Linked DNA regions of Halioglobus japonicus. The protein of the gene in region 1 interacts with the protein of each later gene in a pairwise test. Links are inferred from orthologs where the notes say so. Each region holds a gene or a part of one and is shown in the gene's direction. Other genes may lie near its edges. The genes, in order: BST95_RS18085, ctaD and dnaE.

Region 1 (9,456 bases):
CCTTGATCTCATCCTGGTGGTTGCTCACCCGCACATGGCTGACGACGGCGCCAAATTTCTGGGCGAGACCAGTCTGGTTCATGGTGGCACAACCCTTGCCCTCGATGTGTGCGGCCATGGCCATCAGCGCGGTAATTGTCAGCACACCAGTGCCGCCCACACCTGTCACGACCGTATTCCAGGGGCGCTCCAGTGCAGGCAGCTGGGGCTCGGGCAGGGGATCAAAGAGAACGTCAGTGCCGCTCAGGTCACCCGCCGACTTCTTCAGCTTGCCGCCCACCACGGTAACAAAACTCGGGCAGAAACCGTTGGCACAGCTGTAGTCTTTATTACAGGCGCTCTGGTCAATCTCTCGTTTGCGGCCCAGTGCTGTTTCCTTGGGCATAACAGACAGACAGTTGGATTTAATGCTGCAGTCACCGCAGCCCTCGCACACCTCGTCATTGATAAAGAGCCGCACGTTGGGGTCATCCATGATGCCCTTCTTGCGACGGCGGCGCTTCTCCGCCGCGCAGGTCTGCTGGTAGACAATCACCGAGGTGCCTTTGAATTCGCGCAGCTCTTTCTGCAGCGCGTCCATTTCATCGCGGTGATGCAGACTGAAGCCCGGCACATCGCGGAACTGGCCGCGCCACTGTTCTGGTGCGTCGCTCACCAGCGTAATGCGGCGCACGCCTTCGCCGCGCAATTGCAGTATCAGGTCACCCACACTCAGGGGGCCATCAATGGGCTGCCCACCGGTCATAGCCACTGCATCGTTGTACAGAATTTTGTAGGTAATGTTCACACCGGCGGATACCGCAGCGCGAATAGCGAGAATGCCCGAATGGAAGTAAGTGCCGTCGCCGAGGTTCTGGAACACGTGTTCAGTATCGGTAAACGGCGCCTGGCCAATCCATGTCGCACCCTCGCCGCCCATTTGCGTGAACGTGTGCGTTTCGCGGTCAGGCATCCAGGTGGCCATATAGTGACAACCAATGCCACCCAGAGCGTGGCTGCCTTCAGGCACTTTGGTTGAGGTGTTGTGCGGACAGCCGCTACAGAAGTGCGGTACGCGCTCAATGGTGTCGCGCGGTGTGGCCAGCGAGGCTTCTTTTTCCTCGATCCAGCGGATGCGCTGTTCCATGCTCTCGGAGTTGTAGAATTTGCGCACACGGCCGGCAATCGCCAGGGCTACTGTCGCCGGGGTAAGCTCACCCAGGTTTGGCAGCAGATCGCGGCCGTCTTCGTCGAATTCGCCAATCACGCGGGGGCGGGAGCCCACAGGGTAATTGTAGAGTTGGCCCGTTAACTGGTCTTCGATGATCGAGCGCTTTTCCTCGACCACAAGTATTTCTTCAAGGCCTTCGGCGAACTCATGGGTACCCTGCGGCTCGAGCGGCCAGGGCATGCCCACTTTGTAAACACGCAGGCCGATTTCCGCAGCCACGGCCTCGGTAATGCCCATATCCTCAAGCGCCTGCATAACATCCAGGTAGGCCTTACCGCTGGTGATAATGCCCAACCTGGCGTTGGGGCTATCGACCACAATCCGGTCGATACTGTTGGCACGGGCAAACGCGCGCGCCGCGTAAATCTTGTATTTGTTGAGCCGCAGTTCCTGGTCGAGGGGCTTGTCCGGCCAGCGGCCGTGGACACCGTCTTCCGGCAGGTCAAAGTCCTCCGGCACGACAATCTGAATACGCCCGGGATCGACATCGGCGGAAATCGCCGAATCCATGTTTTCGGTAATGGCCTTGAGTGCCACCCAGCAACCCGAGTAGCGCGACAGTTCCCAACCCATAACGCCAAGATCGAGCACTTCCTGCACATTGGCAGGTGCCAGTACAGGCACAGAAGCGCCCATAAACATGTGCTCAGACTGGTGAGGCAAGGTTGAGGACTTACAGGCGTGGTCATCACCGGCAACGGCCAGTACACCGCCATAGCGCGAGGTGCCAAAGGCATTGGCGTGCTTGATCACGTCCATGGACCGGTCGACGCCAGGGCCTTTGCCATACCACATGCCAAACACGCCATCGTACTTGGCGCCCTGAAAAAGGTTGGTCTGCTGGCTACCCCACACGGCGGTAGCGGCGAGGTCTTCGTTAATACCTGCCTGGAAGTGAATATTGTGCTCGGCAAGGAACGGCCGTGCCTTCCACATCGCCTGGTCGACGTTACCCAGCGGGGAACCCCGGTAGCCCGAGATGAATGCCGCTGTGTTCAACCCGCGCGCCACATCCCGCTGGTGCTGCAGCATCGGCAGGCGCACTAACGCCTCAATGCCTGTCATATAAGCACGCGTTGCATCCAGTGCATATTTGTCGTCCAGAGAGACTTTACGGAACTGAGCGGATCCCATTGCTATCACCATGCCGGCCATGCTTATTAGTGCCGATATTCTGAGCGATTCCAGCGGGAATTATTATTTGATTTACGCACGTTTTAAGACAAAATATGCATAAATTATCTATTTGAAAATACATAAGAGAATAATATGACCGAATCACTGGCCAAACAGGACGTAGAAATCCTGAAAATACTCCAGCGGGACGCCACGACAAGCACCGCCGCCATCGCCGAGCGCATCAACCTGTCTCAATCACCCTGCTGGCGCCGCATCAATCGCCTTGAGGAAGACGGCCTGATCAAGCGACGCGTGGCCCTGCTCGACCGGGCCGCCCTGGGAATGGACGTGGTAGTATTCGCCACCATTAACCTCACCTCTACCGGGCGCCAGAACCTGATCGAGTTCGAACAGGCCATTGTGGGCCACCCGGAAGTCACCGAGTGTTACACCATGACCGGGATATGGGACTATATGCTGAAGATCGTCACTCGCGACATTCGCCATTACGAGGAATTCGTGCGTAACACACTCACCGCCAGCCCCTCCATACGCGAGCTGCACTCGCATATGGCGGTTACCGAAATCAAGAACACCACCGAACTACCACTGGATACCCAACTGTAAATGGTCACCCTGCAAACGAAGCTGCCCAAGGTCGGCACCACCATTTTTACCCGCATGTCGGCCATGGCCGCAGAGCACAATGCCATCAATCTCTCCCAGGGCTTCCCGGACTTCGAGGCTCCGCTGGGGCTGCGCGAGGCGCTCGCCAGGGCCACCATGGAGGGCCACAACCAGTACGCACCCATGGCCGGCCTGCCCGCGCTGCGCGAACAACTGGCACATCAGTTGCAACTTACCCGGGGCGTTTCCGTAAACCCCGACACTGAAATTACCGTGGTACCAGGAGCCACCGAGGGCATTTACTGCGCCGTGATGGCCTGCGTGAAACCCGGCGATGAAGTAATTGTGCTCGACCCCTGCTACGACAGCTACGAACCTTCTATCGAACTGGCCGGAGGCGTGGCTATCCACGTGCCGCTGGGCAACGATGGTTTCTCGCCAGACTGGCAGAAAATTCGCGACGCCGTTACCCCGCGCACCCGCATGATCATGGTCAACACACCGCACAATCCAACGGGCAGCACATTTACCCCTGCAGACATGGACGAGTTGCAGGCGCTGGCGGAGGAGCATGACCTGCTGGTCAGTAGCGACGAAGTCTACGAGCACCTGATTTACGATGGCAGGCAGCACTGCTCCGTTTTGCAATGGGAAGGCCTGCGCCAACGCAGCTTCGCCCACTATTCCTTTGGCAAGACATTCAGCGTCACGGGCTGGAAGACCGGCTATTGCGTGGCGCCGCCTGCACTCACCGCAGAGATGCGCAAAGTGCATCAATTCGTGGCGTTCGTGGCGGTAACCCCCGTCCAACAGGCCATCGCAGACTTCCTCGCGGCGGAACCAGGCTACCCGCAGACCCTCGCCAGCTTCTACCAGGCGAAACGCGATCTGTTCTACAATGCCCTGGCAGATTCGCGCTTCAAGATCACCCCCAGCGGAGGCACCTATTTCCAGCTGCTGGACTACAGCGCCATTACTGATACGCCGGATTATGAGTTGTGCGAACAGTGGACGCGCGACGTAGGTGTCGCCTCCATCCCCATATCCATTTTTTCCGAGCAGCCGCAGGCGCAACACTATCTGCGATTCTGCTTTGCCAAGTCCGACGAGGTACTGCTGCAGGCAGCGGAGATTCTATGCAAGATTTAAACGTCACTCTGGTTCAGCGGCCACTGGCCTGGGAGTCACCCGAAGACAATCGCCGGCAAATCGCCAAGTCGATCGCCGAACATGCCGCCCAGTCAGACCTGATCGTACTGCCAGAAATGTTCACCACCGGTTTTTCAATGAATGCCCTGGCCAATGCCGAGGCACCCGGCGGCGCCACCGAACAATGGATGCAGGCGCTGGCCCAACAATACGATTGCGCCATTACCGGCAGCGTCGCGATTGCGCCGGTTACCGAGGCGGAACAGACAACGGTCTACAACCGCATGCTGTTCGTCACACCAGATAACTGCCATCACTACGACAAGCGCCACCTATTCCGCATGGCGGGAGAGCACAAACGCTATGGCGAGGGCAAGGAACGCGTTGTGGTCGCCTGGCGCGGATGGCGCATTCTCCTCCAGGTGTGTTACGACCTGCGCTTCCCGGTGTTCGCCCGCAATCAGGGGGACTACGACATGGCACTGTTTGTCGCCAATTGGCCGGACACTCGCGCCCTGCACTGGCGATCACTGCTGGTTGGCCGCGCCATTGAAAACCAGGCCTGTGTGGTCGGGGTCAATCGTATTGGCAACGACGCCAATAATCTGAGCTACAGTGGAGACAGTCTCGCCGTGAAAGCAGACGGCACACTCGCTATCGATATGGCGGGTGCCGAAGACGTTCGCACCGCCACATTCTCAGGCGAGGAACTGGCTGAGTACCGCAAGCGTTTTCCCTTTGCCGCGGATGCAGATGAGTTTAAGCTGATGTAAGTGAACGGAATTCAACCGGGGGAGTCGAATGAATATCGACAACGAAGGCACGGAGCAACCCATGCAAGCGGACCAGGAGGATCGTCCCTACGACGAATTCGAATCATCCAGCAGTGGACCACCCCTACTCTCCATTGTTATCGGCATTATCCTGATAGCGCTGATTGGCGCCTGGTTTATGCTGGGTTCGGAAGAGCCCCCCGCGCCCGAGCCGACAGTCACAGAGATTACGCCGGCAGCTCCCCCGGAACCGCTGCCCGAACCGGAACCGGTTGTCACACCCGCACCGGATATCCCCGAGCCAGATCCGGTTGAGGCTTTACCTGAGCCGAACACACCGCCCCCACCACCCCGCTTGCGCTGGAAGACAGCGATCCTGTCGTGCGCGACACCAGCGCCCCGATGGTCGCCGGCAGTGTGCTCGAGGCGGGCCTGGAGAACGACCAGCTACTGAATCGCATGGCAGGGCTTATCGATGCCACCAGCCAGGGCCGCGTCTTCTATGAGGTCTTTAAACTGGCGCCACCAGCGACACAATTTGCCGTCATTGAGAAGGGCGATATCGCCTATATCGATCCCGCCAGTTACGATCGCTACGATGCCTACACCCAGGCGATTACAGGCCTGGACGCAGACATGCTGGCGGCAACCTTCCACACCTTCAGACCGCTGCTGGAGGAGGCCTATGCGTCACTGGGTTACAAGGAAGAACAACTGGATAATTCGCTGATCAGAGCACTGGACACTGTCATTGCAGCCCCTGTGCCTTCCGAGCCGGCCGCATTGGAGAAAGATATAACTACCTGGCACTACGTCGACCCGGAGCTGGAAAATCTGAGCCCGCTGGCCAAACAGCTCATTCGCATGGGGCCTGACAATCAGCGCAAGCTACAGGCCCACGCCACTGCCATTCGGGCTGCGCTCTTAAAGGCGCCTGCGCAGTAGGTGGGCCAGCCGAGATACCCACGCAAGCAGGCTGCTTGCGCGGGTACTGTGCTGGCAAGCTTACTCTGCGTACTCCACTTCCAGCGTCGCCATGACACGTCGGTTTTCAGCGCGACCCTCACGGGTGGCGTTGTCCGCCACAGGCTGACTCTCGCCATAACCCTTCGCTTCCACACGCCGTGGTGCTATGCCGTGCTCATTAACCAGCAGGTCAGCCACAGCCTGGGCGCGGCGTTGTGACAGGCTCTGGTTATAGCTCTCGGGGCCACTGCTGTCGGTGTGCCCTTCAATGTCCACATGGACGTCCTCAAAACGCTTGAGGAAGTCGGCGAGTTCGCTCACATCATTGAAGTACTTTTCCTCTACCGTGGACGAATCGAAGCCAAAGTTGACCATCATCTTGATCGAAGCGACCTGGGTGACCGGCAGCGGACAGCCTACGGAATCGACCCGTGTGCCGGCAGGTGTACCCGGGCACTGGTCCATATCATCGGCCACGCCGTCACCGTCTTCATCACTGAACGTGTATGCGTCGGCGTCGCTGGCACCTGCGCCCGAAGTGCCGTCTACATCACCGAGATAGTAGTTGAGACCAACGCTTAGCAGCGTGTCCTTGTAATGTTCGTCCAGGCTGTAGAGCATCCGCGCCTCTCCAGACAGACCCAGACGCTGAGTAATCATCCAGCGAGCACCAAGACCACCATTCAAGGTGGTCTCCACCGTATCGGCATCGCCATAATCAATGTCGATCTCGCCAGCACCAAACGCCAGATAGGGGCGAATGCGTCCCGCATCACCGATATAGCTGCCACCGTAATACTTCATTCCGAGCTGCCAGGTGACAATATCGGCGCGGCCCATGCCATCTTCGGTGCGGGTATCGTCATCGGCATACAACACCTCAGCCGCCCACTTGTCATTAAATGCCCACTCCAGCCCCGCCCAGGGCGTCTCGGTGTCATTCAGTTCACGCGAGCCATCGTTTTTCCACAGGCCCATACCTAAATTAAGGGTCAGGGGAATCTCGGCATGGGCGGCGGGCGTAACGACAGCCAGGCTTGTGGCCGCCAGTACGGCCGAACGGAGAAAAGTTTTTTTCATGGGTATACCGCTCTCTAAGGTTTGGTTACATGACTCCAAAGAGTAGCACTCGATTGTGACAGCGCCAGCCAAAGACACGGGTATTCGTTCGCTAAAACCCCAGCGTCTGTTTCACAAACGGTATGGACAACGCCCGTTGATAGGCCAGCGACGCTCGATCGAGTTTATCCAGACAATCGAGCAACCCATCCAGGCTGCGTGGAGCACGCTTTACAAGGTAGGCGGCAACCTCCGGGGGCAGTTGCAGGCCGCGAAGCGCCGCGCGGAATTCGAGTATCAGGCACTTGCGTTCGTCGTCGCTGGCGGGCAGGTGATGCACCACTCCCCATGCAAGGCGGGAGCGAAGATCTGCCAGATCAACTTCAAGTGCTCGCGGTGAAGCAGCCGCGGCGAGCAACAGACGGCAGCCTGTTTCGCGGGCAGTGTTGTACAAATTGAACAACGCCATTTCCCAGGCGTCGTTGCCGACCACAGCATCCAGATCATCCAGGCACAGCAACGCCATATGCTCTGCGCCCGCCAACACATCCTGCGGGGCGTAGCCAGCCAGTTCGGCCAGGGGCAAATACAGCGCTCCACCGCCGGCCAGGTGACAGGCCGCCTGCAGCAGATGTGACTTGCCGCTGCCCGAGCCGCCGTGAAGATAAATGACCGGCTCGCCCTCGGCGGCAACCTGCTGACGCAGGCTACCGAGCAATACAGCGCCCCCGTCCCCCGCCAGATAGTTTTCAAATGTGGCGTCGTCTCGCAGGAAGACTGGCAGCGCCAGCTGAGCTTCACTCGCCATGGTACAACTCACTTGCTCGATAATGCGCCACCGCATGGCGCACAAAAACCATAATGACAGCGGCTACCGGTAGCGCCAGTACAACGCCGACAAAGCCGGCCAATTGGCCGCCCGCCATCAGCGCGAAAATCACTGCCACGGGATGCAGGCCTATGCGGTCACCGACCAGCACGGGCGTAAGAATCATCGACTCCAGGGCCTGGCCAATGCCGAACACAATGGCCACCCAGATCAGGGCTGTCCACTCACCAAACTGCGCATAAGCTGCGATAAAGGAAGCCAGAATGCCCACCAGGAAGCCCAGATAAGGCACGATACTGGCGAGGCCAGCAATCAACCCGAGCAACAGCGCCAGCTCCACACCAACCAGCCACAGCCCGATACTGTAGATAACACCCAGTGCACACATCACCAGGAACTGTCCGCGGAGAAAAGCGCCAACCACTTCATCTGCCTCTCCGACCATGTATCCAACCCGGTCCTGCCAGGCCACCGGCAGCAGATTTAAGGCCTTGGCCACTAACAGATCCCAGTCACGCATCAGGTAGAAGGCAACCACAGGGACCAGGGCAAGATTGGCGAGCCCCAATAACAGGTTGGCACCCGAGCCGGTGATCTGTCTGAGCATACTGGCAGTGAATTTACCCACCGACTGCCAGTTGTTGGCCACCTGCTCCGACCAATCCATTTGCGGCAAGCTGGAGCCGGGTAGATCAAGACGGTCCTGCAGCCACGGAATGGCCACCTGGGTCACCCAATAGTAGATATCCGGCACCCGTGACACCAACGCATCCAACTGATGCAGCAACCTCGGCACGGCGAACAGCACAGCGGCAAGAAACAGCAAGGTGAAGAGTAGGAATACCACCAGTACACCGCCGGTGCGGCTGAGACCACGACGCTCCCAGGCATCCACCAGTGGATCACCGAGGTAGGCGATCAACGCTCCCAGTACAAACGGGCTGAGAATAGGCTCCAACAGATAGAGCAATACGGCGGCGACTACGAAAGTAGCCAGCAGCAACGGCCAGCGTTTCACAACCGCTTGCTCTGGGGGCGTTAGTTCTGCCATAGGTACTCCAGTGCGCCGACGCTACCACCCTGGGCCACCAGGTGTTCATTCAATTCAATCAGCTTGGCAAGGTCGTCGGCCTCCGCCAGCGACACCAGCGCTAGTTCCACTCGATCGCCGGCGATTCGGCGCACATTGGCATGATCAACGAGCTCCAGATTTTCCAACCAGGCCACCAGTTCCGCGTAAGCAGAAAACTCATTGATGCCAGACACGTTCAGCATCACCAGCGCATCATCGCCGGCACTGGTCACAACCGCGTATCGCCTGGCCATGCTCTCTGCGGCCAGCCCCACCCCCTGGCGGGAGAAACTGGCAGATTCCGGGGCAGATGCGTGGCGATCGAGGCGATTGCGACCATCGAGATAACTCCAGTCTCCCAGCCATTCGCCTGTCGACATGGCCACCACACGCCCAAACAGCACGTCTTCCGCGCCATAGCGCTGGGACGCCGCCTGCAGTGCTCCACCGTCGAGGTTCCACACATCATCCACGCTAACAGCTGTCGCATCGGTAAGGTCGTACAGTGGCAATTGTGCGGGAATACCGCGCTGATCAAACTCCGCCATTAATTGGCGGGCCAGATCCGGCGTGGTATCCATGCTCACAAACTGCCGGTCGCCATTCTGCTCAGCCACCAGCCATGCGATTACCCGCGGCCGATTGGCCGTCC
Region 2 (9,401 bases), 3.3 Mb from region 1 along the record:
AGACATGCTCCCGCTCCAGCAGTTGCGCGGCGGCGTATTGCACCAGCTGCTCCAGGCGCGTGGCGAACTCGTCTCCGAGCAGGTGGTGGACGATGAGGTTGGCTTCGGTCATGTCCAGGGGCAGCAGCGGCCGCTGTACGTGGCGGAAATGGTGATCATTCACCTCTTCCAGCAGTCGGTGCGCCAGGAAGGCTTCGTCGAGCAGCGCCTCCAGCCCGCCAGCCTGCGGTAGTTCCTCTGGCGGGCTCAGGAAGTAGTCCTCGGCAATGTGCAGAAAGGGCGCCGCGTAATCGAAAAAGCCAAATTGCTTACTCACCGCGGTCACCAGGCTCAGGCAGCCTGGCACACTCTCCACGTAATCGATAACAAAGGCGAGCAACGCCTCGGCCGGTTCTTCGGTCGGGAGCTCTAGTTTGGCGTGCAAGTCCGGAAGGCGCCGTTCCAGTGTGTGGCGCAAGTCATGAGTGCGCGATTCATGGTCCAGCGCACGGTTGATGCTCTCCCGGATATCGGTTGTGCTCATGTCGCCGTCCGATAAGGATCATCTGCCTGCGGTAACAGCAAAGGCTAGTACAAGCTGGGGGATTTGCTAATGTACGGCGGCCTGCCAGGCCTGTCGCTGTGACACCTGGCGATAGCAGGCATACAGCGTAATGCCCCGCGCCAGGTTGAAGGCGGCGAAGGACAGCCACAGGCCGTGGTTGCCCCAGCCGGTGGTCAGGTACCACAGCGGCAGGTAGACACCCAGGGTCGAGATCAGCATGGTGGTCATCATGTGGCGGGTCTGGGCGCTGCCAATAAATACCCCGTCCAACAGATAGCTGGGCGCCGCCAGCAGCGGCAGGACCACCAGCCAGGGGTAATATTGGCCTATGAGTTCTTTTACGGAATCAAGGCTGGTCAGCGCATTCAGCAGGGGAGCCTCAAACAGCACCAGGGCGACACTGACAGTGCCCGCCGACACCGCGGTCCAGAGCGTGCAGCGCGCCACAACCCGGTAGAAACCGGGCAGGTCGCCCGCCCCCAGGCGATTGCCGGTGAGCCCCTCGGCAGCATAGGCGAAGCCGTCCATCCCGTAGGCGCCAATCAGCAGCAGTTGGATCATCAGGGTGTTGGCGGCCAGGGTATCGGTGCCAAAGTTTTCGCCGGCGGCAGTGAAGAACGCGAAACTGAACAGCAGGCAAATGGTTCGGACGAACAGGTAGCGGTTACTGCTCAAAATTAGGCTGTAAGCGCTCACAATCTTCATATCTCTCATAACAGCTTGAGTATTCAGCTGGTGCCGATGTCGCCACACCGTATACAGGGCAAGGGTACAACCCAGGTATTCGGCGATTACGGTCGCCATTGCGGCCCCATCGCTGTTGAGCCCAAGCCCCATAACGAACAGGAAATCCAGGGCGATATTGGTAAGGTTGGTGGCGACCACAATAAGTAGCGGCCAGCGGGTATCCTGACGGCCAATGCACCAGCCCACCACGGTATAGGTCAGAAGTACCGCTGGTGCGCTGAGGATACGAATGTTCATGTAGCTATCGGTCAGAGGCGCCAGCTCAGGCGCGGGCGCCATCATGCCCATGCCCAGTGCAAGTAACGGGGCATGGAACAGCAGTACCCCTGCTGCTATCACCAGTGCGATGGCGCTGGAACGAAAAAGTACCAAAAAGGAATCATGATGGTTGCCGGCGCCCTCTGCCAGAGCCACGGGGCCGGTGGTGCCCATGCGCAGAAACGAGAAGCCCCAGTACAGGAAGGACAGGATCGCCGCGCCAACCGCAACGGCCCCCAGATATTGGCTGTTGTCCAGGTGACCTAGAATCGCTGAATCCACCAATCCCAACAGCGGAATGGAAATATTCGAAAGAATGGCCGGCCAGGCGATATCCCAGATTTTGCGATCCAGCGTCCGGTGTGACGTCATATCTGGTTAAACCTGCCTCAAGTTTTGGCCGCTATGCCTTTGATTTGTGGAAGTTTGCCGCTCTGGGCGGCCAGGAAAGCCTTGGGATTTGGCGACCAATATGGTTATACTCTGAGCGTTTCTGTCCTGCGTCTAATTGTCGCACCATGGGCAGAACGAAGTCAGCTGGTAATTCCGTACCCTGTCTTTGCATCGGGCAACCTCCCCAAGGTTTGCCTGGAGGCGACGTCGTTTGTGCTTAAAACGGCCCGCGAGGTGGTAGGCAATGCGAGGGGCTATTAACAAAAGCCAGTTGATGGGAAGTACTTATAAATAGATAAACTACAATGGAGACACGGGAAATGTGTTGTATCGCGAAGCGGCTGTTCAGGCTCGCGCTTGGTCCTGTGCTTGTGTTGTTTAGCTCCGCTGTCCTTGCGGCTCACGGCGACATGAATGAAGTCAACATGTCACCGGGTGTCACTGATGTGGGCGCGCAGATCTACAACCTGCATATGATCATCCTCGGTATCTGTACAATCATCGGTATCGGGGTGTTCGGGGTAATGTTTTATTCCATCTACGCCCACCGCAAATCCAGGGGCCACGAACCGGCCACCTTCCACGAGAGCACCAAGGTAGAGATCGCGTGGACCGTGATTCCGTTCTTTATCCTCATTGGTATGGCGTTCCCGGCAACGTCAACGCTGCTCGAAATCTATGACAACGATGAAGCTGAAATGGACGTCATCGTCACGGGCTACCAGTGGAAGTGGAAATACGAATACCTGAATGAAGAGGGCGAGAACGTCAGCTTCTTCTCCAACCTTCGCACCAGCCAGGGCGAGATCTACAACAGCGAAGACAAAGGCCAGCACTACCTCCTGGAAGTGGATGAGCCGCTGGTGTTGCCCACCGATACCAAGGTGCGTTTCCTGGTAACTGCCAACGACGTGATCCACTCCTGGTGGGTTCCTGAGCTTGCAGTGAAGCGCGATGCGATCCCCGGCTTTATCAACGAAGCATGGACCAAGACCTCTGTTGAAGGTGTTTACCGCGGCCAGTGTGCTGAGCTGTGTGGTAAAGACCACGGCTTTATGCCGATTGTGGTCAATGTGGTGAGCAAAGAAGAATACGCCGAGTGGCTCGGTGGCAAGCAGACCGAAGCGGCCCAGATCAAAGAGCTGATGGCCAAGACCTTTACGCTCGATGAGCTGATGGAGCAAGGCAAAGCGGTTTATGATCGCAACTGTCTGGCGTGCCACGGTGCTGCCGGTGAAGGCGGCGTGGGTACGGCGATTGCCGGCAGCCCCATTGCCACCGGTGAACTGGGTGGCCACCTCGATGTGGGCATTAACGGCGTGCCCGGCACCGCGATGCAGGCCTTTGGCCCGCAGCTGAACGATGTCGATATGGCCGCTGTTATCACTTACCAGCGCAACGCATTCGGCAACAATATGGGCGACATGGTTCAGCCCATTGATGTCTTTAACCACAAGAAAGGCTAAGCGGAGGATTTAGCGATGGGAGATCATCATCACGGCCCCGCCAAGGGCATTTCTCGGTGGCTCTTTACCACCAACCATAAAGACATTGGAACCATGTACCTGTGGTTCTCGTTCGCCATGTTCCTGCTTGGCGGCTTTTTTGCCATGGTTATTCGTGCCGAGCTGTTCCAGCCCGGCATGCAGCTGGTAGATCCGGCATTTTTTAACCAGATGACCACCATGCACGGTCTGGTCATGGTATTCGGGGCGATTATGCCCTCCTTCGTTGGCCTGGCTAACTGGATGATCCCGATGATGATCGGGGCGCCGGACATGGCTCTGCCACGGATGAATAACTGGAGTTTCTGGATCCTGCCACCCGCATTCCTGCTGCTGGCATCGACTCTGTTCATGGAAGGCGGCGCGCCCGCTTTCGGTTGGACGTTCTACGCTCCGCTGTCGACCACTTACGCGCCGCCGTCAGTGACTATCTTCATTTTCTCAGTCCACGTACTGGGTCTGTCGTCCATTATGGGCTCGATCAACATCATCGCCACGGTGATGAACATGCGCGCGCCCGGTATGACCTACATGAAGATGCCGCTATTCGTCTGGACCTGGTTGATCACCGCCTTCCTGCTGGTGGCGGTAATGCCGGTACTGGCCGGTGCGGTCACCATGATGTTGATGGATATCCACTTTGGCACCAGCTTCTTCTCGGCTGCCGGCGGCGGTGACCCGGTACTGTTCCAGCACGTGTTCTGGTTCTTCGGTCACCCTGAGGTATACATCATTATCCTGCCGGCATTCGGTGTGGTTTCGCAGATTATCCCTGCGTTCTCCCGCAAGCCGCTGTTCGGTTATGACTCCATGGTGTACGCCACAGCGTCGATTGCGTTCCTGTCCTTCATCGTATGGGCGCACCACATGTATACCGTGGGTATGCCAATCGCAGGCGAGCTGTTCTTCATGTACGCCACCATGCTGATTGCGGTACCGACGGGTGTGAAGGTCTTTAACTGGATCTCCACCATGTGGCGCGGTGCACTGACCTTTGAAACCCCGATGCTGTTCTCCATCGGCTTCCTGGTACTGTTCACCATTGGTGGCTTTACCGGACTGATGTTGTCTATTGCACCGGCGGACTTCCAGTACCACGATTCCTACTTCGTGGTCGCCCACTTCCATTATGTAATGGTTGCGGGTGCGGTATTCTCCATGACCGCTGCGGTGTACTACTGGCTGCCCAAGTGGTGCGGCAAGATGTACAACGAAACCATGGGTAAGACCCACTTCTGGATTTCCTTCATCGGCTTTAACCTGACCTTCTTCCCGCAGCACTTTGTGGGTCTGGCAGGTATGCCGCGTCGTATTCCGGACTACGCTCTGCAGTTTGCTGACTTCAACATGATGTCTTCCATTGGTGCCTTTATTTACGGTGCCTCGCAGATCCTGTTCCTGTACAACGTGATCGCTACTATTGTCTCCGGCAAGCCCACCTCTGAAGAGAAGGTATGGGACGGTGCGGAAGGCCTGGAGTGGACTGTGCCCACACCTGCGCCCTACCACACGTTCGAGACACCTCCCAAGATCGAAGCGTCTGCGCACTGATTGGTGGGAGTTAAGTGATCAAGGTAAGCGCCAATCCTGCCATCGATACCGTCATCAAGCTGGTGGCGGTAGCGGTGGCCATGTTTGCGTTTGTCTTTGTGGTGATGGTGCCGCTCTACGACGCGCTGTGTGATGCCCTAGGCATTAACGGCAAGACGTCCGCCCAGGCGTACACTTCGGTGGTTGCCGAGGTTGACGAGAGCCGCACCGTGACAATCCAGTTCATGGCGACCAATAACGAGGGCATGCCCTGGGAATTTGGTCCTGACGTGAACGCGATGAAGGTGCATCCTGGTGCTGTGAACGACACGGTGTTTCACGCCCGCAACCCGCTCTCTGAAGCCATGGTTGCCCAAGCGGTTCCCAGTGTCTCGCCGGCCCGTGCGGCCGAGTACTTTCACAAAACAGAGTGTTTCTGCTTTAACCAGCAGCCTCTGAACGGTGATACCGCGACTGAAATGCCACTGCAGTTCATTGTCGATCAGGATTTGCCGCGGGATATCCGCACTATCACCCTGTCGTACACAATATTTGATGTAACTGATATGGCGGGCGGCGTAGCCGCCCGTTGAGGCGCAGGTTGGGGAACCTGCGAGCTAACGGAGATATATAACGATGAGTAATCCGACCTCGACAGAGTACGAAAAGTACTACGTCCCAGAGCAGAGCAAGATGGCGGTACTCGCCACCATTGGCCTCATGCTCTCGATTTTTGGCGCCGCCAGCGTCATGAACGACAAGACCTTTGGTGACGGTATCACCAGTGGGTCCTGGTCTACACTGATCTTTGGCCTGTTCTGGTTTATGGCGGTACTGTTTGTGTGGTTCCGCACGGCAATTCGCGAAAACATCGCCGGCATGAACAGCGCCCAGCTCAAGAAATCCTATGTGATGGGGATGTTCTGGTTCATCTTTTCTGAGGTGATGTTCTTCTTCGCCTTCTTTGGTGCACTGTTTTACGTGCGCACCCTGGCGGGCCCCTGGCTGGCTGGTGAAGGTGAAGGCGGCCGTATGAACGGCCTGCTGTGGGAAGGCTTCCAGTATGCCTGGCCGATGATGGAAACACCTCAGGAAGCTGTGGGCGGTGCCGCGGTTCAGCCTTTGGCCAACAACGGCTCTTTCACCTCCGCTGAGACGTCCATGGCCTTTAGCGAAGTATCGGCCTGGTACAAGTGGCTACCACTGTGGAACACCATTATCTTGCTGACTTCCAGCTTCACTGTGCACATGGCGCACATGGGCATTCTTGCAGGCAACAAGCGCAAGTTTAACGCCTGGCTAGGTATTACCGTTGGCCTGGCGATTATCTTCCTGTTCGTGCAGTACTACGAATACTATGAAGCCTACGCGCACTTTGGCCTGACCCTGAATTCGGGTATCTACGGATCCACGTTCTTCATGTTGACCGGTTTCCACGGCTTCCACGTGCTCATGGGTGCGACCATGCTGGCAATCCAGCTGATTCGAAGCCTGCGTGGCCACTTTACCGCGGATGACCACTTCGGTTTCGAGGCGTCCAGCTGGTACTGGCACTTTGTTGATGTGGTCTGGGTGTTCCTGTTCCTGTTTGTTTACATTCTGTAAACGACGGCGAGCAGGTTTAGCCCAGGCAACGAGACCCCCGCCCTGATGCGGGGGTCATCGTATCCGGGGCCTGATTATTGCGATGCGGGTTCTTCGGTCAAAGGCTGAGGTCCGGCATCCCAGGGATTGCGATTACCGAGTTGGCCGGTGGCAATACCGTAGATGATGACCAATAACAGCGCGACGCCCAGAGTGAGGCGCACGCCGAGCGAATGAAAGGTGCGCTTTTTGTTTTTGTCCCCCTGATCAACCATCAGGTAGTAGAATCCACTTCCCAGGCTGGCGACCAGGGCCAGCATCAGAATGATTATTAACGCTTTTAACAATGGGGTACCTCCTAGCGTGAGCCTGCAGTATAAACCACTCCGGGAAACGGGCGCTGGCTAATGTCGGGCCCGCTGGAATTTGATTTTGAGTGGCGTATTACGCTGTTCACCCTGTTGCTGTTGCCGCTGCTGATCTCGCTGGGTTTCTGGCAAATGGACCGGGCCCAGGAAAAAGCGGCGCTGGCCCAGGCGTTTACAGCCAAACAGGCCAGCCCCCCTGCCCCACTGACCGCAATCGATGGGCAGTCAGCCCAGGCGCTGGCCTATTTGCCGGTCAGTCTTGAAGGCAAATACCGCAACGAGTATTTCCTGCTGGATAACCGCATGCAGGCAGGCAAGTACGGCAATGAGGTACTGGCGTTGTTTGAGTTGGAAAACGGTGAGCTGGCGCTGGTTAATCGCGGCTGGGTGGCGGCCGACCCGAGCCGCCAGCGATTGCCGGAAGTTCCGCCAGCCCCAGCGGCTGTGCGCCTTACCGGCCATGTTTATGTGGCGCCGGGAACGCCGTACCTGCTGGCGGATGAGGCGCTGGCAGAGGGCTGGCCCAAGCGGATACAGGCGGTGGAGATGAACAAGATTAGCGCGGCACTGGACGGGAATGTGTTCCCCTACCCGGTGCGCATCGACGCCGGCCAGCCCGGTGCGCTGAGCGTGGACTGGCAGGTGATTAATGTCAGTCCGGAGAAACACACAGGATACGCCGTACAGTGGTTCACCATGGCCGCGGTACTGGCATTGATTTACCTGCTGCGCAGTACCAATATCTGGCAGCTGTTGCGAGGCCGCAGGAGGGCCGGCGACGACCATGAGTGAAGCACAAGACGATATCCAGCTGCGCAATAACCGGCTGGTCCTACTCACTATCATCGGCATACCGGTGACGATGATTTTGACGGGCACCTGGCTCTGGTACTTTGTGATCAACGGCAAGCTCGACCTTGTCGACGCCCTTGGCACGGCCAATATGGGTACGCTGGTCCAGCCGCCGCGGCAGTTGGACGACTACCCGCTGCTGGCCCAGAACGGTGAAGCAGGGCCCTACGCGGACCTGCCGCTGAAATGGACGTTGCTGGTGGTAAATAATGATCCTGTTTGTGACGCCACCTGTGAAAACAGCTTGTATATGACCCGCCAGATTCACATCGCCATGGGTAAAGAGCTGAATCGTATCGATCGCATGTACATTTCCGAGGTGCCGGTCGCCGAGACACAGCTGGGTGTCGCCCAGCTCAGTGACGAGCGCCCTGCCCCGGCAAGCTTTGCCGAATACCTCGAGGCGGAGCAGAAGGGGCTGACGCCGCTGGTATTGGGTGATCGCGCCTTTGATCAGCTGTTCCCCGAGCTCGCAGCCGACCAGACCACCTGGTACCTGGTGGATCCCGCCGGTTGGGTGATGATGTCTTACACTGGGGACATTTCCTATAAGGATGTCATCTCCGATCTCAAATTTCTGCTGAAGAATTCCAATGGGTAGCAGCGCCATGGCAGACGTACAGACCACACAAGCGGCCAGTTGGCGCGACTACAAAGAGCTGACCAAGCCCAATGTCGTGCTGCTGATGATCCTCTGCTCAGCCATCGGCATGTTCATGGCGGTACCTGGCATGGTGCCCCTGGATGTGTTGATTCTGGGTAATCTGGGCATTGCCTTGTGCGCCGGCGCGGCGGCGGCAGTGAATCACCTGGTAGACCAGCGCATTGACCAGCAAATGGCGCGCACCCTGAACCGCCCGGTGGCCACCGGCAAGGTGGGCAACACCCAGGCGGCGATCTTCGCCCTGGTGATTGGCGGGCTCGGTATGGGCATCCTGTTTGTGTATATCAACGCCCTCACGGCCTGGCTGACCATCGCGTCGCTGCTCGGCTATGCGGTGGTATACACCATGTTCCTCAAACGGGCGACGCCCCAGAATATTGTCATCGGTGGCCTGGCGGGCGCGGCCCCTCCCCTGCTTGGCTGGACAGCCGTTACGGGTGAGATCCACGGCCACGCCCTCCTCCTGGTGCTGATTATCTTCGCCTGGACCCCGCCGCATTTCTGGGCCCTGGCGATTCACCGGCGCGAGGAATACGCCAAGGTGGAAATTCCGATGTTGCCGGTCACCCATGGCGTGGCGTTCACCAAGCTGCATATCCTCCTGTACACCATTATCATGTGTCTGATCACCCTGCTGCCCTACGCCACGCGGCTGAGCGGGCCGCTTTACCTGCTGGGCGCCGTGGTGCTCGGGGGTGGTTTTCTGTACTGGGCGATTGAACTTATCAGGGACAAGAACCCCAAAGCACCTATGGAGACCTTCAAGTACTCCATCATTTACCTGATGGCGCTATTTATCATCATGCTCATCGACCATTATCTCTTTCCGGTAAGCAGCTTATGACCGACCAGACCCAACGCCGCAACATCCGCTTCACCGTGGTTGTGGTGCTCCTGTTTATTACTGTGATTGTGGCGGGCTTTGTGTACCGCATTCAGCAACCAAGGGTGATGTC
Region 3 (10,513 bases), 2.0 Mb from region 1 along the record:
CACGCCTCAAACACTTACCGAGGAAAGCCCTTCGCCGCCTCTCGCTGCGCATTGGCGCGGTCTGATGGTGAGGTAAGCCCCACCGACCATCCGCACTGCTCTTGGCGTGAAAGGCCTCATGATAGTGGCGCCTCATTTTACCTGCCTTGTGGTACGGATCGATGAGCGGAGGCAGCTGTAAGCCTTCAGAAATCGTCGGGAGGCATGGATGCCGTGCGCCGAAGCGCGCCATGGATGGCCTTGCAGCGGTTTCTGAAGGCTTACAGGTGACTCCGATCCGGTTAGCAAAAACTCCGCAAACACTTCGAGCGAGAGAAAACTGCTGCCGAAAAAACCCAACAAATGTACACTGCATGAATGACTTCGTTTGTGCATTTACGCCTCCACTCCGAGTATTCAATTGTCGATGGCCTGGTGCGGCTCAAGCCCCTGATGGGCAGGGTAGCCGAGCTGGGCATGCCCGCCGTAGCAGTCACTGACTTCACCAATTTCTACGGCCTGGTAAAGGCCTACAAAGCTGCCTTTGGCGCCGGTGTGCAGCCCATTTTTGGCACCGACCTCAGGGTGATGGAAGCCGACGATCCCGAGAAGTCCTACCCCATGTGCCTACTGGCCATGAATGAGGCCGGTTACAAGAACCTTACGCTGCTGATATCCCAGGCCTATACCGATGGCCAGTATCTCGGTGAGCCCTATGTGCGCAAAGCCTGGCTTGAGGAGTGCGCTGAAGGCGTGATTGCCCTGTCGGCCGGTGCTGCCGGTGATGTGGGCCATGCACTGCTCAGCGATAAGCCCGAGCTTGCCCGGGAGCGGGCTGAGTACTGGATGAATCTTTACCCTGGGCGCTACTACCTCGAGTTGCATCGCACCGGGCGTGAAGGTGACGAGACTCATCTGCACCGGGCCGTGGCACTGGCTGGAGAACTGGAGTGTCCCGTGGTGGCGACAAACGATGTGCGCTTCCTGGAGGCCTCAGAGTTTGAGGCGCATGAGGCGCGGGTGTGTATTGGTGAGGGCAGGGCGCTGGACGACCCGCGCCGGGTGCGCGCTTATACCGATCAGCAGTACCTGCGCTCGCCCCAGGAAATGCAGGAGCTGTTTGCAGATATTCCCGAAGCACTGGCCAACTCGGTAGCTATTGCCCGCCGTTGTAACGTCGTGTTGGAGTTAGGCAAACCGTATCTGCCCGATTATCCCATCCCCGATGGCATGACCATGGATGAGTTTTTCCGGCAGTTGTCCCACGATGGGTTGGATGCGCGCCTGGAAGTTTTGTTTGATACCAGTGCCAGCGATTTTCCCGAGGTGCAACAACGCTATCGCGAGCGCCTGGATTTTGAGCTCGACACCATTGTGCAAATGGGTTTCCCCGGCTACTTCCTGATCGTGATGGACTTTATCCGCTGGGCCAAGGAGCACGATATTCCCGTCGGGCCAGGGCGGGGTTCCGGTGCCGGTTCGCTGGTGGCCTATGCGATGGAGATTACCGACCTCGATCCCATCGAATACGACCTGCTGTTCGAGCGCTTCCTTAACCCCGAGCGGGTATCCATGCCTGACTTTGACGTCGACTTCTGTATGGAGAAGCGCGACAAGGTTATCGAGTACGTGGCGGATAACTACGGCCGCGAGGCCGTTTCGCAGATTATTACGTTCGGCACCATGGCCGCCAAGGCGGTGGTGCGCGACGTGGCCCGGGTTCAGGGTAAGTCCTACGGCCTGGCCGACAAACTCTCGAAGATGATTCCCTTTGAAGTGGGCATGACCCTGGAAAAAGCGCTCGAGCAGGAAGAGCCACTGCGTGAGTTTCTTGCCGAGGATGACCAGGCCCAAGAAATCTGGGACATGGCCGAGCAACTCGAGGGGGTGACCCGGGGTGTGGGCAAACACGCCGGTGGTGTGGTGATCGCGCCTTCCAAACTGACGGATTTCTCGCCGCTTTATTGCGACGAAACGGGTTCCGGCCTCGTCACCCAATACGACAAGGGCGACGTGGAAGACGCCGGGCTGGTCAAGTTCGACTTCCTCGGCCTGCGTACCCTCACAATCATCGATTGGGCCGTGAAAATGATTAACCCGGCTAGGGCGCGCGCCGGTGAAGAGCCTCTGGATATTATGCAGATTCCGCTGGACGACGCGCCCAGTTTCCGCCTGCTCATGTCCGCCGAGACTACCGCCGTGTTCCAGCTGGAATCGCGCGGTATGAAAGATCTGATCAAACGCCTGCAGCCAGACTGTTTCGAGGACATTGTGGCACTGGTGGCCCTGTTCCGCCCAGGCCCACTGCAGTCGGGCATGGTAGATAACTTTATCAACCGCAAGCACGGGCGCGAGGAAATCTCTTACCCCGACGCGCAATACCAGCACGAGTGGCTGCAGCCGATTCTGCAGCCCACCTACGGCATCATCCTGTACCAGGAGCAGGTGATGCAGATAGCCCAGGAGCTGGCCGGCTATACCCTGGGTGGTGCGGATATGCTGCGTCGTGCCATGGGTAAGAAAAAGCCCGAGGAGATGGCCAAGCAGCGCGCCATCTTCGAAGAGGGTGCCCAGGGCAAGGGTGTTGACGGCACCCTGGCCATGAAGATTTTCGACCTGGTGGAAAAGTTTGCCGGCTACGGTTTTAACAAGTCGCACTCGGCAGCATATGCACTGGTCTCCTATCAGACCTGCTGGCTGAAGACGCATTACCCCGCACCATTTATGGCGGCGGTGATGAGTTCGGAACTCGACAATACCGACAAGATTGTGATCTTTGTCGAAGAGTGCCGGCGCATGAAGCTGTCGCTCAAACTGCCCGATGTGAACGAAGGGCAGTACATGTTCACCGTGAACGAGCAGGACGATATCATCTATGGTCTCGGTGCGATTAAAGGCCTCGGTGAGGGCCCGATCGAGAATATTCTCAAGGCCCGTGAAGAGGGCGGTCCATTTAAGGACCTGTTTGATTTCTGTGCGCGCACCGATCCGCGCAAGGTTAATCGCAAGGCGATTGAAGCTCTGATTCGTTCCGGTGCTCTGGACTCCATGGGCGAGACCCGCTGGGTGCTGATGGCCAGCATGGAGGATGCACTCAAGGCTGCAGAGCAGAGTGCCAGCAACCGGGATGCCGGCATCGATGATTTGTTTGGCGAGGTGGTGCCCAGCCAGGGAAGCGGCCACGAGGATGTGTACGCACCGTTTCGCAATATGCGCCCCTGGCCTGATAAGGAGCGCCTGGGCGGCGAAAAGGACACGTTGGGGCTGTATATTACCGGGCATCCCATCGACGAGTATGAGCGTGAGATCCGTAAATTCGCGCCGACGCGCATCGCCGATTTACGTGCCGACAAGCAGGGGAATCAGGTGCTGGCCGGACTGATTGTGGCCATGCGCACCATGAAGACCAAGCGCGGCGATACCATGGCCATTCTTACGCTCGATGATCGCAGCGCGCGCCTCGAAGTCACGGTGTACGCCGAGGCGTTTAATGAGGCGCGTGAGTTGCTCGGTAAAGACAAGATCGTGATTGTCGAGGGCAAGGTGGCCCACGATGACTATTCAGGTGGCCTGGCCATGCGCGTTAGCGGCGTGCGCGATCTGACCCAGGCCCGCCAGAGCTATGCCTCAGCCCTGAGCCTGCAGTTGCGCGGCGAGCAACTCAATGACACATTTGTTGCCCAGTTACAGCGCACCCTGGAGTCAGGGCGCGGCGGCAGCTGTCCGGTGTCTATGATGTACCTGCAGGGCCATAACCAGGCTCGCTTCACCTGCGGGGAGAACTGGCGTGTGTCGCCGACCGATGAACTGCTGCAATCGCTGCGCGACCAGTTAGGTCAGGACAGAGTGGCGCTGGAATACCGGTGAGGCTTACTGCGGCGCTAGTGCTGACGCTTCTGTTGGCCGCTTGCGCGGACTCTTCCCGTCCCTGCCCTCACCAGGGCAAGGCCGATTTTGCTCCTTCCGGGGGGTGCCTCGCGGTGGTCCACGGTAAGATTTTGTTGATTGAGAATTTGGCCCGAAAAGTGTCGCCCCCTGGTGGCAAATCGTTGCAGGGTGAATCGGCGCAATGTACTGCCCATCGGGAAACTTACGAAGAGATCGGCCTGGACCTGGTCCCCGGTCGACTGTTGCACGTGTTTGATACCGGATTTCATCTTTACCATTGCCAGATTCACGCTGAATCGGGTCAGATCAAGCCCGCTGTACTCGAGGCCCGTCGCGCGATATGGCTCCCTGTAACAGACGTCGATGACGTCGAATGGCGCTTCCCCGGGCAGGGTGCTGCCCTGCGAACTATACTGAATACCCCCTACCAGCAACTCGAACAAGAGTAGAGAAATCAACATGTCAGACACCGACAAAATTGAAGCGGCGGTGTTTCGCCGCCTTCTTGAACACCTCGACAGCCGCAAGGATGTGCAGAACATTGAATTGATGAACCTGGCTGGTTTCTGCCGCAACTGCCTGTCCAAGTGGTATGTGGCCGCGGCACAAGAGCAGGGCGAGAGTGTCGACTATGACGCCGCCCGTGAGCGTGTCTATGGCATGCCGTATGGCGAGTGGAAAGCGCGTTACCAAACCAAGGCTACCCCGGAACAAATGGCGGCGTTTGCGAATAACAAACCCGCTGAATAATTCCAGCGACGAGGAACGATAATGATAAAACTCATCAAACACACGTTATTATTTTGCGCGTTTGCCGTCGTGCCTGCCCTGGCAGACGACAAGCCCAATATCCTGGTGTTCTGGGGTGATGATATCGGCATTACCAATATCAGCGCCTACAGCGACGGCATTATGGGTTATCGCACGCCGAATATTGATCGTATCGCCGATGAGGGCGTGCGCTTTACTGACTACTACGGCGACCAAAGTTGTACCGCCGGCCGCTCCAGTTTCATTACCGGTCAGTCGCCATTGCGTACCGGCTTGTCGAAAGTCGGTATGCCGGGCGCTGAACTAGGCCTCATGGATCGCGACCTGACAATTGCCGAGGTGCTCAAAGATCACGGTTACGCTACCGGGCAATTTGGCAAAAATCACCTGGGTGACAAAGACGAACATTTGCCCACCAATCACGGGTTCGATGAGTTCTTCGGAAATCTCTATCACCTCAATGCCGAGGAAGAACCTGAAGATGTGGACTACCCGACTGCACCGTGGTTCAAACAAAAGTTTGGCCCCCGTGGTGTTATCCGCTCTTATGCGGACGGTCGTATTGAAGATACCGGGCCACTGACGCGCAAGCGCATGGAGAACGTCGACGAAGAAATCGTCGCCGCGGCGAAGAAGTTTGTCGATCAGTCTGTGAAGGCGGACAAGCCGTTTTTTGTCTGGGTGAATACCACCGGCATGCACTTCCGTACTCACCCTGCTGAGAAACACCTGGGTAAGTCTGGCCAGGATTTTTACAACGACGTCATGGTGGCTCACGATGAATTAGTGGGTGCAATGCTCGACCAGTTGGATGAACTCAAGATCGCCAAAAACACCATTGTGTTCTACTCCACCGATAATGGCGTGCACTACAACACCTGGCCTGATGCCGGTATTACGCCGTTCCGCAGTGAGAAAAATTCCAACTGGGAAGGCGCTTATCGCGTGCCCGCTGTCATGCGCTGGCCCGCTAAGGTTGAAGCCGGCCAGGTCTCTAATGCGGTGATGTCACACCTGGATTGGATGCCCACCCTCGTGGCCGCAGCCGGCGATGCCGATCTCAAAGCGGATTTATTGAAAGGCAAGCGCGTCGGAAAGAAGAAATCCAAGCTTCATCTTGATGGTTATAACTTCGTTCCTTACCTGACCGGTGAAAGCGAGGAAGGCCCACGCAAGGAGTTCATTTACCACAATGACGGCGGCTTACCAGTATGTGTGCGCGTTGGCGACTGGAAGATTGTGTATGCAGAGAACCGCGCCCAGACCATGGCGCTGTGGGCCGAGCCTTCTGTGACATTGCGCGTACCGAAGATCTTCAACCTGCGCCGCGACCCCTTTGAACGAGCCGATCACAACTCCAACACCTACTGGGACTGGATGATTGATAAGGCCGCCTGGATGTATATGGCCAGCGCTGTCACCACGCAGTACCTGCAGACGTTTGAACAGTATCCGCCGAGTCAGGTGCCCGATTCCTGGAGCATCGATAAGCTGACGGACAAGTACCTGCAGGATATCAAGTAACCCTGCTCAGGCGCGGATAGAGACCGCGCCAATGGTGTCGCTAAAGCCCACCTACGCGTGGGCTTTTATTTGCTCGATAATCGGTGCCCAGAAACCTTCGGGTGTGGCATAGGGCGTATACAGGCTGATGCGGTTGGGCATGTCGCCGTATTTTTCTCTCACTCGTACGGCAACATTTTCTGGCTCATCGTAGATACAGAAGGCTTCGAAGAAGGTGTCGTCGATCAGATCTGCCAATTGGTCCCACTTCCCTTCCTTAGTCAGGCGATTGGCCTCTGGCTGTAGCTCGCCGTAGCCGATGGCTTCCATCGGGGGTTTGTAGGCGGGGGTAGAGGCGTAAAAACCCAACAGGCCTTTAATGCTGTCCTTGGCGGCTCGCATGGTCTCTTCGGTAGCACCGGTGGCAATCATGGCGCCGAGAGAAATGATGAAATCCGTATTCGACTTGCCGGCCTTCTCCAACCCCTTGTGTACTGCGGGCAGGGCGTGTTGCTCGATAAAGGCCTGGTTGTTAAAGGGGTGCATGATGATGCCGTCGGCCACCTCGCCGGCCACTTCGGTCATTTTTGGCCCCAGCGCGCCAAGCAGCACGGGAGGCTTGCCGTAGGGGTTTTCCCCTGCATTGAACATGGGCGTCATCAAGGTGTGGCGGGTGAATTCACCTTCGAAATTCAGGCGCTCGCCGTCCTGCCAGCAATCGAAAAACGCCTTGGTCGCGAGAATATGCTCGCGCATGCGCGCCGCCGGGCGCGAGAACTCGCAGCCGAAGCGGTTTTCAATATGGGTTTTGATCTGGGAGCCCAGCCCAAGCAAAAATTTGCCCTTGCTGAATTTGTGCAAGTCCCAGGCCTGGTACGCCAGGTGCGAGGGGTTGCGGGGGAAGGCGACGGCAATACCGGTGGCGATATCCAGTTGCGGTGCGTGCTCGGAAGCAAGCAGTAGCGGGAAGAACGGGTCGGTGTTGCCCTCCAGGGTATAGACCCCGTCAAACCCCTCTGCCGCCAGCCGCCTGGCTTCTTCAGCGGCGTTCTCCACCGTGGCGTAAAAGGGCGCGTCGATGCTTGTCATGATGCTGATGTCCTAGTGGTTGCCGGCACTGCCGCTGTCAATGTTGCGATTACATTCGAACCAGCCGGGGCTGGCTATGCCCTGATACGTGTCATCGAATGTACACCGCACCAGCGAGCGCCGATACTCTGTGCGCTTCGGAATGGCGAAGGTATGGGTAATGTCGATTTCGGTGCCTGAGACAGCCGCCATATCGGCACGAATTACCGAGCCGTCTTCACCGGTGAGGACGATGGTGCCGCTTACGGCTTGCTCCGGCGATGCTGCGTTGTATTCCACCTGAAAATCGACGTCCGTGAGGTTGACCATAGCAGCGTCCGCCGGCTTGAAGTAGCCCATTTTGATGGCCGGCCACTCGGGAATATTGACCACCGTGGCCTGCAGGCTGAACTGCTCGTTATTGATGACCAGGAACGCCCACTCCATGTCCCAGGGGCGAGGCCCCCAGGAGTGATCGCGCTCGCCGCGAACATCGAAGACACTCTCAATACCGGCAATACTGGTGGTGCACTGAGCTTTCATGGGTTGCTCATAGCGGTTGGTCGCATAGCCCTCGGCACTGTGACTCTCCACTTCGCCAGCACCCCGGGAGTGCGGTGGTGCTACCGCCTCCAGTTGCAGGTCCACCGCGACCGGAAGCACTGTGCCCAGCCGCACGCCACTGATCACCCTGGCGAATCCCCTGACGCTTAGCTTGCCGTCGACAAGAGGTTGTCCGGGGGTATAGCTGCATTCCAGACCCCAGCCACTGTAGCTAAAGGCCTTGTCGTCGTTATTCAGAGTCAATGCTGAGAAGGGCAAACGGTATTCTTCAATCACCAGCCATTCATTGTTGTGGTAGACAAACAGCCAGAACAGCAGCCGTTCCTGTGTCGGGTGCCAGCCTACCCGGCAGTGCCCGGCGAAAGTGGCATCGTCGTTATACCAGTCAAAGAAGTAGGACTCATTCCAGTCCATGTGATCGGGGCTGAACGGGTGGGGGTATTCATCTTCAGCGACGATGCCGAATTGGCTGATATCGAACGGTGCGCTCATCTCGGGTTACTCCTGGCTTCGCTATCCGTGGTGTTGTCGGTTGTGCTCGGTGTCCCCGCTGATCCGGCGCTGCATTGAAGAACCTCTACAGTACCGTTATCAGCGTCCAGGCGAATCAGGTCACCTGTGGTAATGCGGCGAGTGCCTTCGCGGGTATTTACGATGGCTGGAAGGCCATATTCGCGCGCGATGACAGCGCCGTGAGATACAGAGCTGCCGATGTCAGTTACAAGTCCGGCTATCAGGTTGAAGTAGGGTGTCCAGCCAACGTCCGTAATAGGTGCTACCAGAATTTCACCCGGCTCCAGGGCGCTGGCCTCTTCGACACTATGTGCCACGCGCGCCGGTCCTTCAGCCACACCTCTGGAGACAGCGCGGCCGCGGATCTGACCGTCCTCGTCGTGGGCCCGGGTGCGTTTGTCGATAGGCTGCGGTGGGCCATAGCAGATTTCTTCAAATTCGATCTGGTTCTGAAACGCCAGCGCCATACGCCGTCGATCGGCGATATTGGCCCAGTCGCTCTCTTCGCTGTGCGCGTCATTAGTCAGTGACTGGAGCTCTGCATGGCTGAAAAAGAATACCTGGTCGCTGTCTTTTAGTACGCCTTTGGCGACCAGCCGTTGCCCGAGTACGTGATACGCCTCTGACAAAGTGTGAGTGGCTTTCACCAGCATTGACTTCGTTGCCTCGCGTCGGCGGATGGCGTTGTGAGCTTTAGGCAGAATCCAGCGCAGCCCTCGGGAAAGCTCATCGAGATTGATAGCGGTGGGAGAAACGTCATCTGTGGCGCCGGCCAGTCGGGCTTTGACACTGGCTTGAAGCGTAGACACAAGGCTCTCAGGGTGTTGTGACCAGCTGGGCTGACGCACACAGAGCTCGCGATAGCCGCGATGACCATGTCGTTCCAGAAAGGCGTCGAATGCGTTGGCAATGTCCGATGTGGTTTTGTCGCCCAACCACGCCAGCGCTTCCGCTGGGGATAGTTCGCAAAACGCCTCTGCCGTATCTCGCTCAAGGCCGGCGATCCCGCGGGCAATGTCGTCCAGCTGTTCCACGAGCACGGCACTCTCTACGTCTTTTGCGCCTGCGAGCAGGCGCGCAGCCTCGGATTCATGGTCTGCCTCGTCGCCGGGGCCGCGGGCGAGCATGACGTGCAAGACGGCGCCTGAAAAGCCCGAGGTGGCGGAGGATTGCAGATGCACCCAGTAGGCCCGGTGTAGCACAGGAAGCGCCGTGTTTATGGCTTGTAGAACGGCGGCACTATCGCCTGACGTATTGATACTGAAGCTGTCCAGCTCGGTGCGGAAGGTGTTGATAGCCTTGTCTGCGCCCAGAATGTATTTCAACAGCCTGGCGAACCCCAGCAGCCTGATGGGTAGGGGCCTGGGCGGTGGCCCTTGCAGACCCGGAACTACGCGACCACACAAGCTCTGGCCCTGGGATTCCACATCAATGCCCATGACGCTCGCGGAGGCGACGGCACCGCCAGTCATATTGATGAACATCTGGCCGTGGCTGATGGCGACCTGGGTCCAGTCATCGGTGATAGCGGGGCGTCCGGCATAGGATACGTGCATATGTTGCATTCCCTGTTCGATGCCGCGACCTGTTACCGATAGCGTTAAGGGGCAGCAGGCCCCGGGCATCATTTCGCCAATATTGCAGCGAGTGACTATGTCCTGAGGCGGAACAACCGTGTCCTGCTCACGCAGATCGCTCGCCAGGGTGGTAATAGGCCGGGCCTGTACCCAGTAGAGTTGGCCTGCGCCGTCGATGGCCCATTCCATGTCCAGTGGCTGCCCGGCCTGTTGCGCTGCGGCGCGAGCCTGGCTGATCAGTAACTGCTGTTGATCGTCAGCCAACAGGGGACTGTCGTTGACGACTTCCGAATAGCACAGGGTGCCGGATTCATCGAACTCGTAGTGGTCAGGTGTCGCTTCGCCGCTGACCAGCGCCTCGCCCAGGCCGGCTACAGCGTCAATCACCAGCCGATCGTAGCGGTTGCTTACGGGGTCCACCGTAAAGAGCACACCGGCGACGGCGGCGTCGACCATCTTCTGGACAACCACGCACATGGTCGCCGGGGCGATGTGCTGGTCATGTTGGTAGGCGTCGGCGCGATCGCTGTGCAGCGATGCGACACATTGCTCGATCGCACTTTGCAGTTGTTCCAGGCCCTGAACATTTAGAATGGATTCGTATTGCCCGGCGAAGGAGGCATGCTCGCCATCCTCACCAATGGCAGAGG

What was found.
Region 2: the proteins of BST95_RS18085 (region 1) and ctaD interact in binary tests that used the Escherichia coli proteins (3 or more experiments, as listed by UniProt). The link is inferred for Halioglobus japonicus from one-to-one orthologs.
Region 3: the proteins of BST95_RS18085 (region 1) and dnaE interact in binary tests that used the Escherichia coli proteins (3 or more experiments, as listed by UniProt). The link is inferred for Halioglobus japonicus from one-to-one orthologs.

Annotation. Positions count from the first base shown.
Region 1 is NZ_CP019450.1:3,838,513-3,847,968, forward strand. Bases 2,042-5,030 are described here. They hold BST95_RS18085 (methionine aminotransferase), read left to right. Parts: upstream 2,042-2,956; coding sequence 2,957-4,105; downstream 4,106-5,030. Other genes in these bases: BST95_RS18075 (indolepyruvate ferredoxin oxidoreductase family protein), read right to left, coding at 2,042-2,344; BST95_RS18080 (Lrp/AsnC family transcriptional regulator), read left to right, coding at 2,480-2,956; BST95_RS18090 (amidohydrolase), read left to right, coding at 4,093-4,878; BST95_RS19850 (hypothetical protein), read left to right, coding at 4,907-5,030. Also shown: more of BST95_RS18075, read right to left, coding at 1-2,041; more of BST95_RS19850, read left to right, coding at 5,031-5,332; BST95_RS18095 (DUF3014 domain-containing protein), read left to right, coding at 5,260-5,823; BST95_RS18100 (OmpA family protein), read right to left, coding at 5,884-6,924; DnaA regulatory inactivator Hda, read right to left, coding at 7,016-7,711; BST95_RS18110 (AI-2E family transporter), read right to left, coding at 7,701-8,783; BST95_RS18115 (DUF2066 domain-containing protein), read right to left, coding at 8,771-9,456. UniProt on the Escherichia coli protein: Shows aminotransferase activity with methionine and histidine as substrates, and to a lesser extent also with phenylalanine.
Region 2 is NZ_CP019450.1:560,131-569,531, reverse strand. What follows is about bases 2,777-5,710. They hold ctaD (cytochrome c oxidase subunit I), read left to right. Parts: upstream 2,777-3,423; coding sequence 3,424-4,998; downstream 4,999-5,710. Other genes in these bases: BST95_RS02705 (cytochrome c oxidase subunit 3), read left to right, coding at 5,614-5,710; BST95_RS02710 (cytochrome c oxidase assembly protein), read left to right, coding at 5,013-5,570; coxB (cytochrome c oxidase subunit II), read left to right, coding at 2,777-3,408. In the rest of the region: BST95_RS02730 (hypothetical protein), read right to left, coding at 1-523; BST95_RS02725 (MATE family efflux transporter), read right to left, coding at 590-1,921; more of coxB, read left to right, coding at 2,263-2,776; more of BST95_RS02705, read left to right, coding at 5,711-6,582; BST95_RS02700 (DUF2909 domain-containing protein), read right to left, coding at 6,657-6,908; BST95_RS02695 (SURF1 family protein), read left to right, coding at 6,969-7,721; BST95_RS02690 (hypothetical protein), read left to right, coding at 7,714-8,382; cyoE (heme o synthase), read left to right, coding at 8,390-9,289; BST95_RS02680 (SCO family protein), read left to right, coding at 9,286-9,401. UniProt on the Escherichia coli protein: Cytochrome bo(3) ubiquinol oxidase is the terminal enzyme in the aerobic respiratory chain of E.coli that predominates when cells are grown at high aeration.
Region 3 is NZ_CP019450.1:1,856,086-1,866,598, forward strand. Bases 1-4,046 are described here. They hold dnaE (DNA polymerase III subunit alpha), read left to right. Parts: upstream 1-357; coding sequence 358-3,846; downstream 3,847-4,046. Other genes in these bases: BST95_RS19940 (NUDIX hydrolase), read left to right, coding at 3,960-4,046. Also shown: more of BST95_RS19940, read left to right, coding at 4,047-4,316; BST95_RS08770 (DUF1244 domain-containing protein), read left to right, coding at 4,327-4,617; BST95_RS08775 (arylsulfatase), read left to right, coding at 4,639-6,162; BST95_RS08780 (TIGR03617 family F420-dependent LLM class oxidoreductase), read right to left, coding at 6,214-7,230; BST95_RS08785 (hypothetical protein), read right to left, coding at 7,243-8,265; BST95_RS08790 (PEP/pyruvate-binding domain-containing protein), read right to left, coding at 8,262-10,513. UniProt on the Escherichia coli protein: DNA polymerase III is a complex, multichain enzyme responsible for most of the replicative synthesis in bacteria. This DNA polymerase also exhibits 3' to 5' exonuclease activity. The alpha chain is the DNA polymerase catalytic subunit.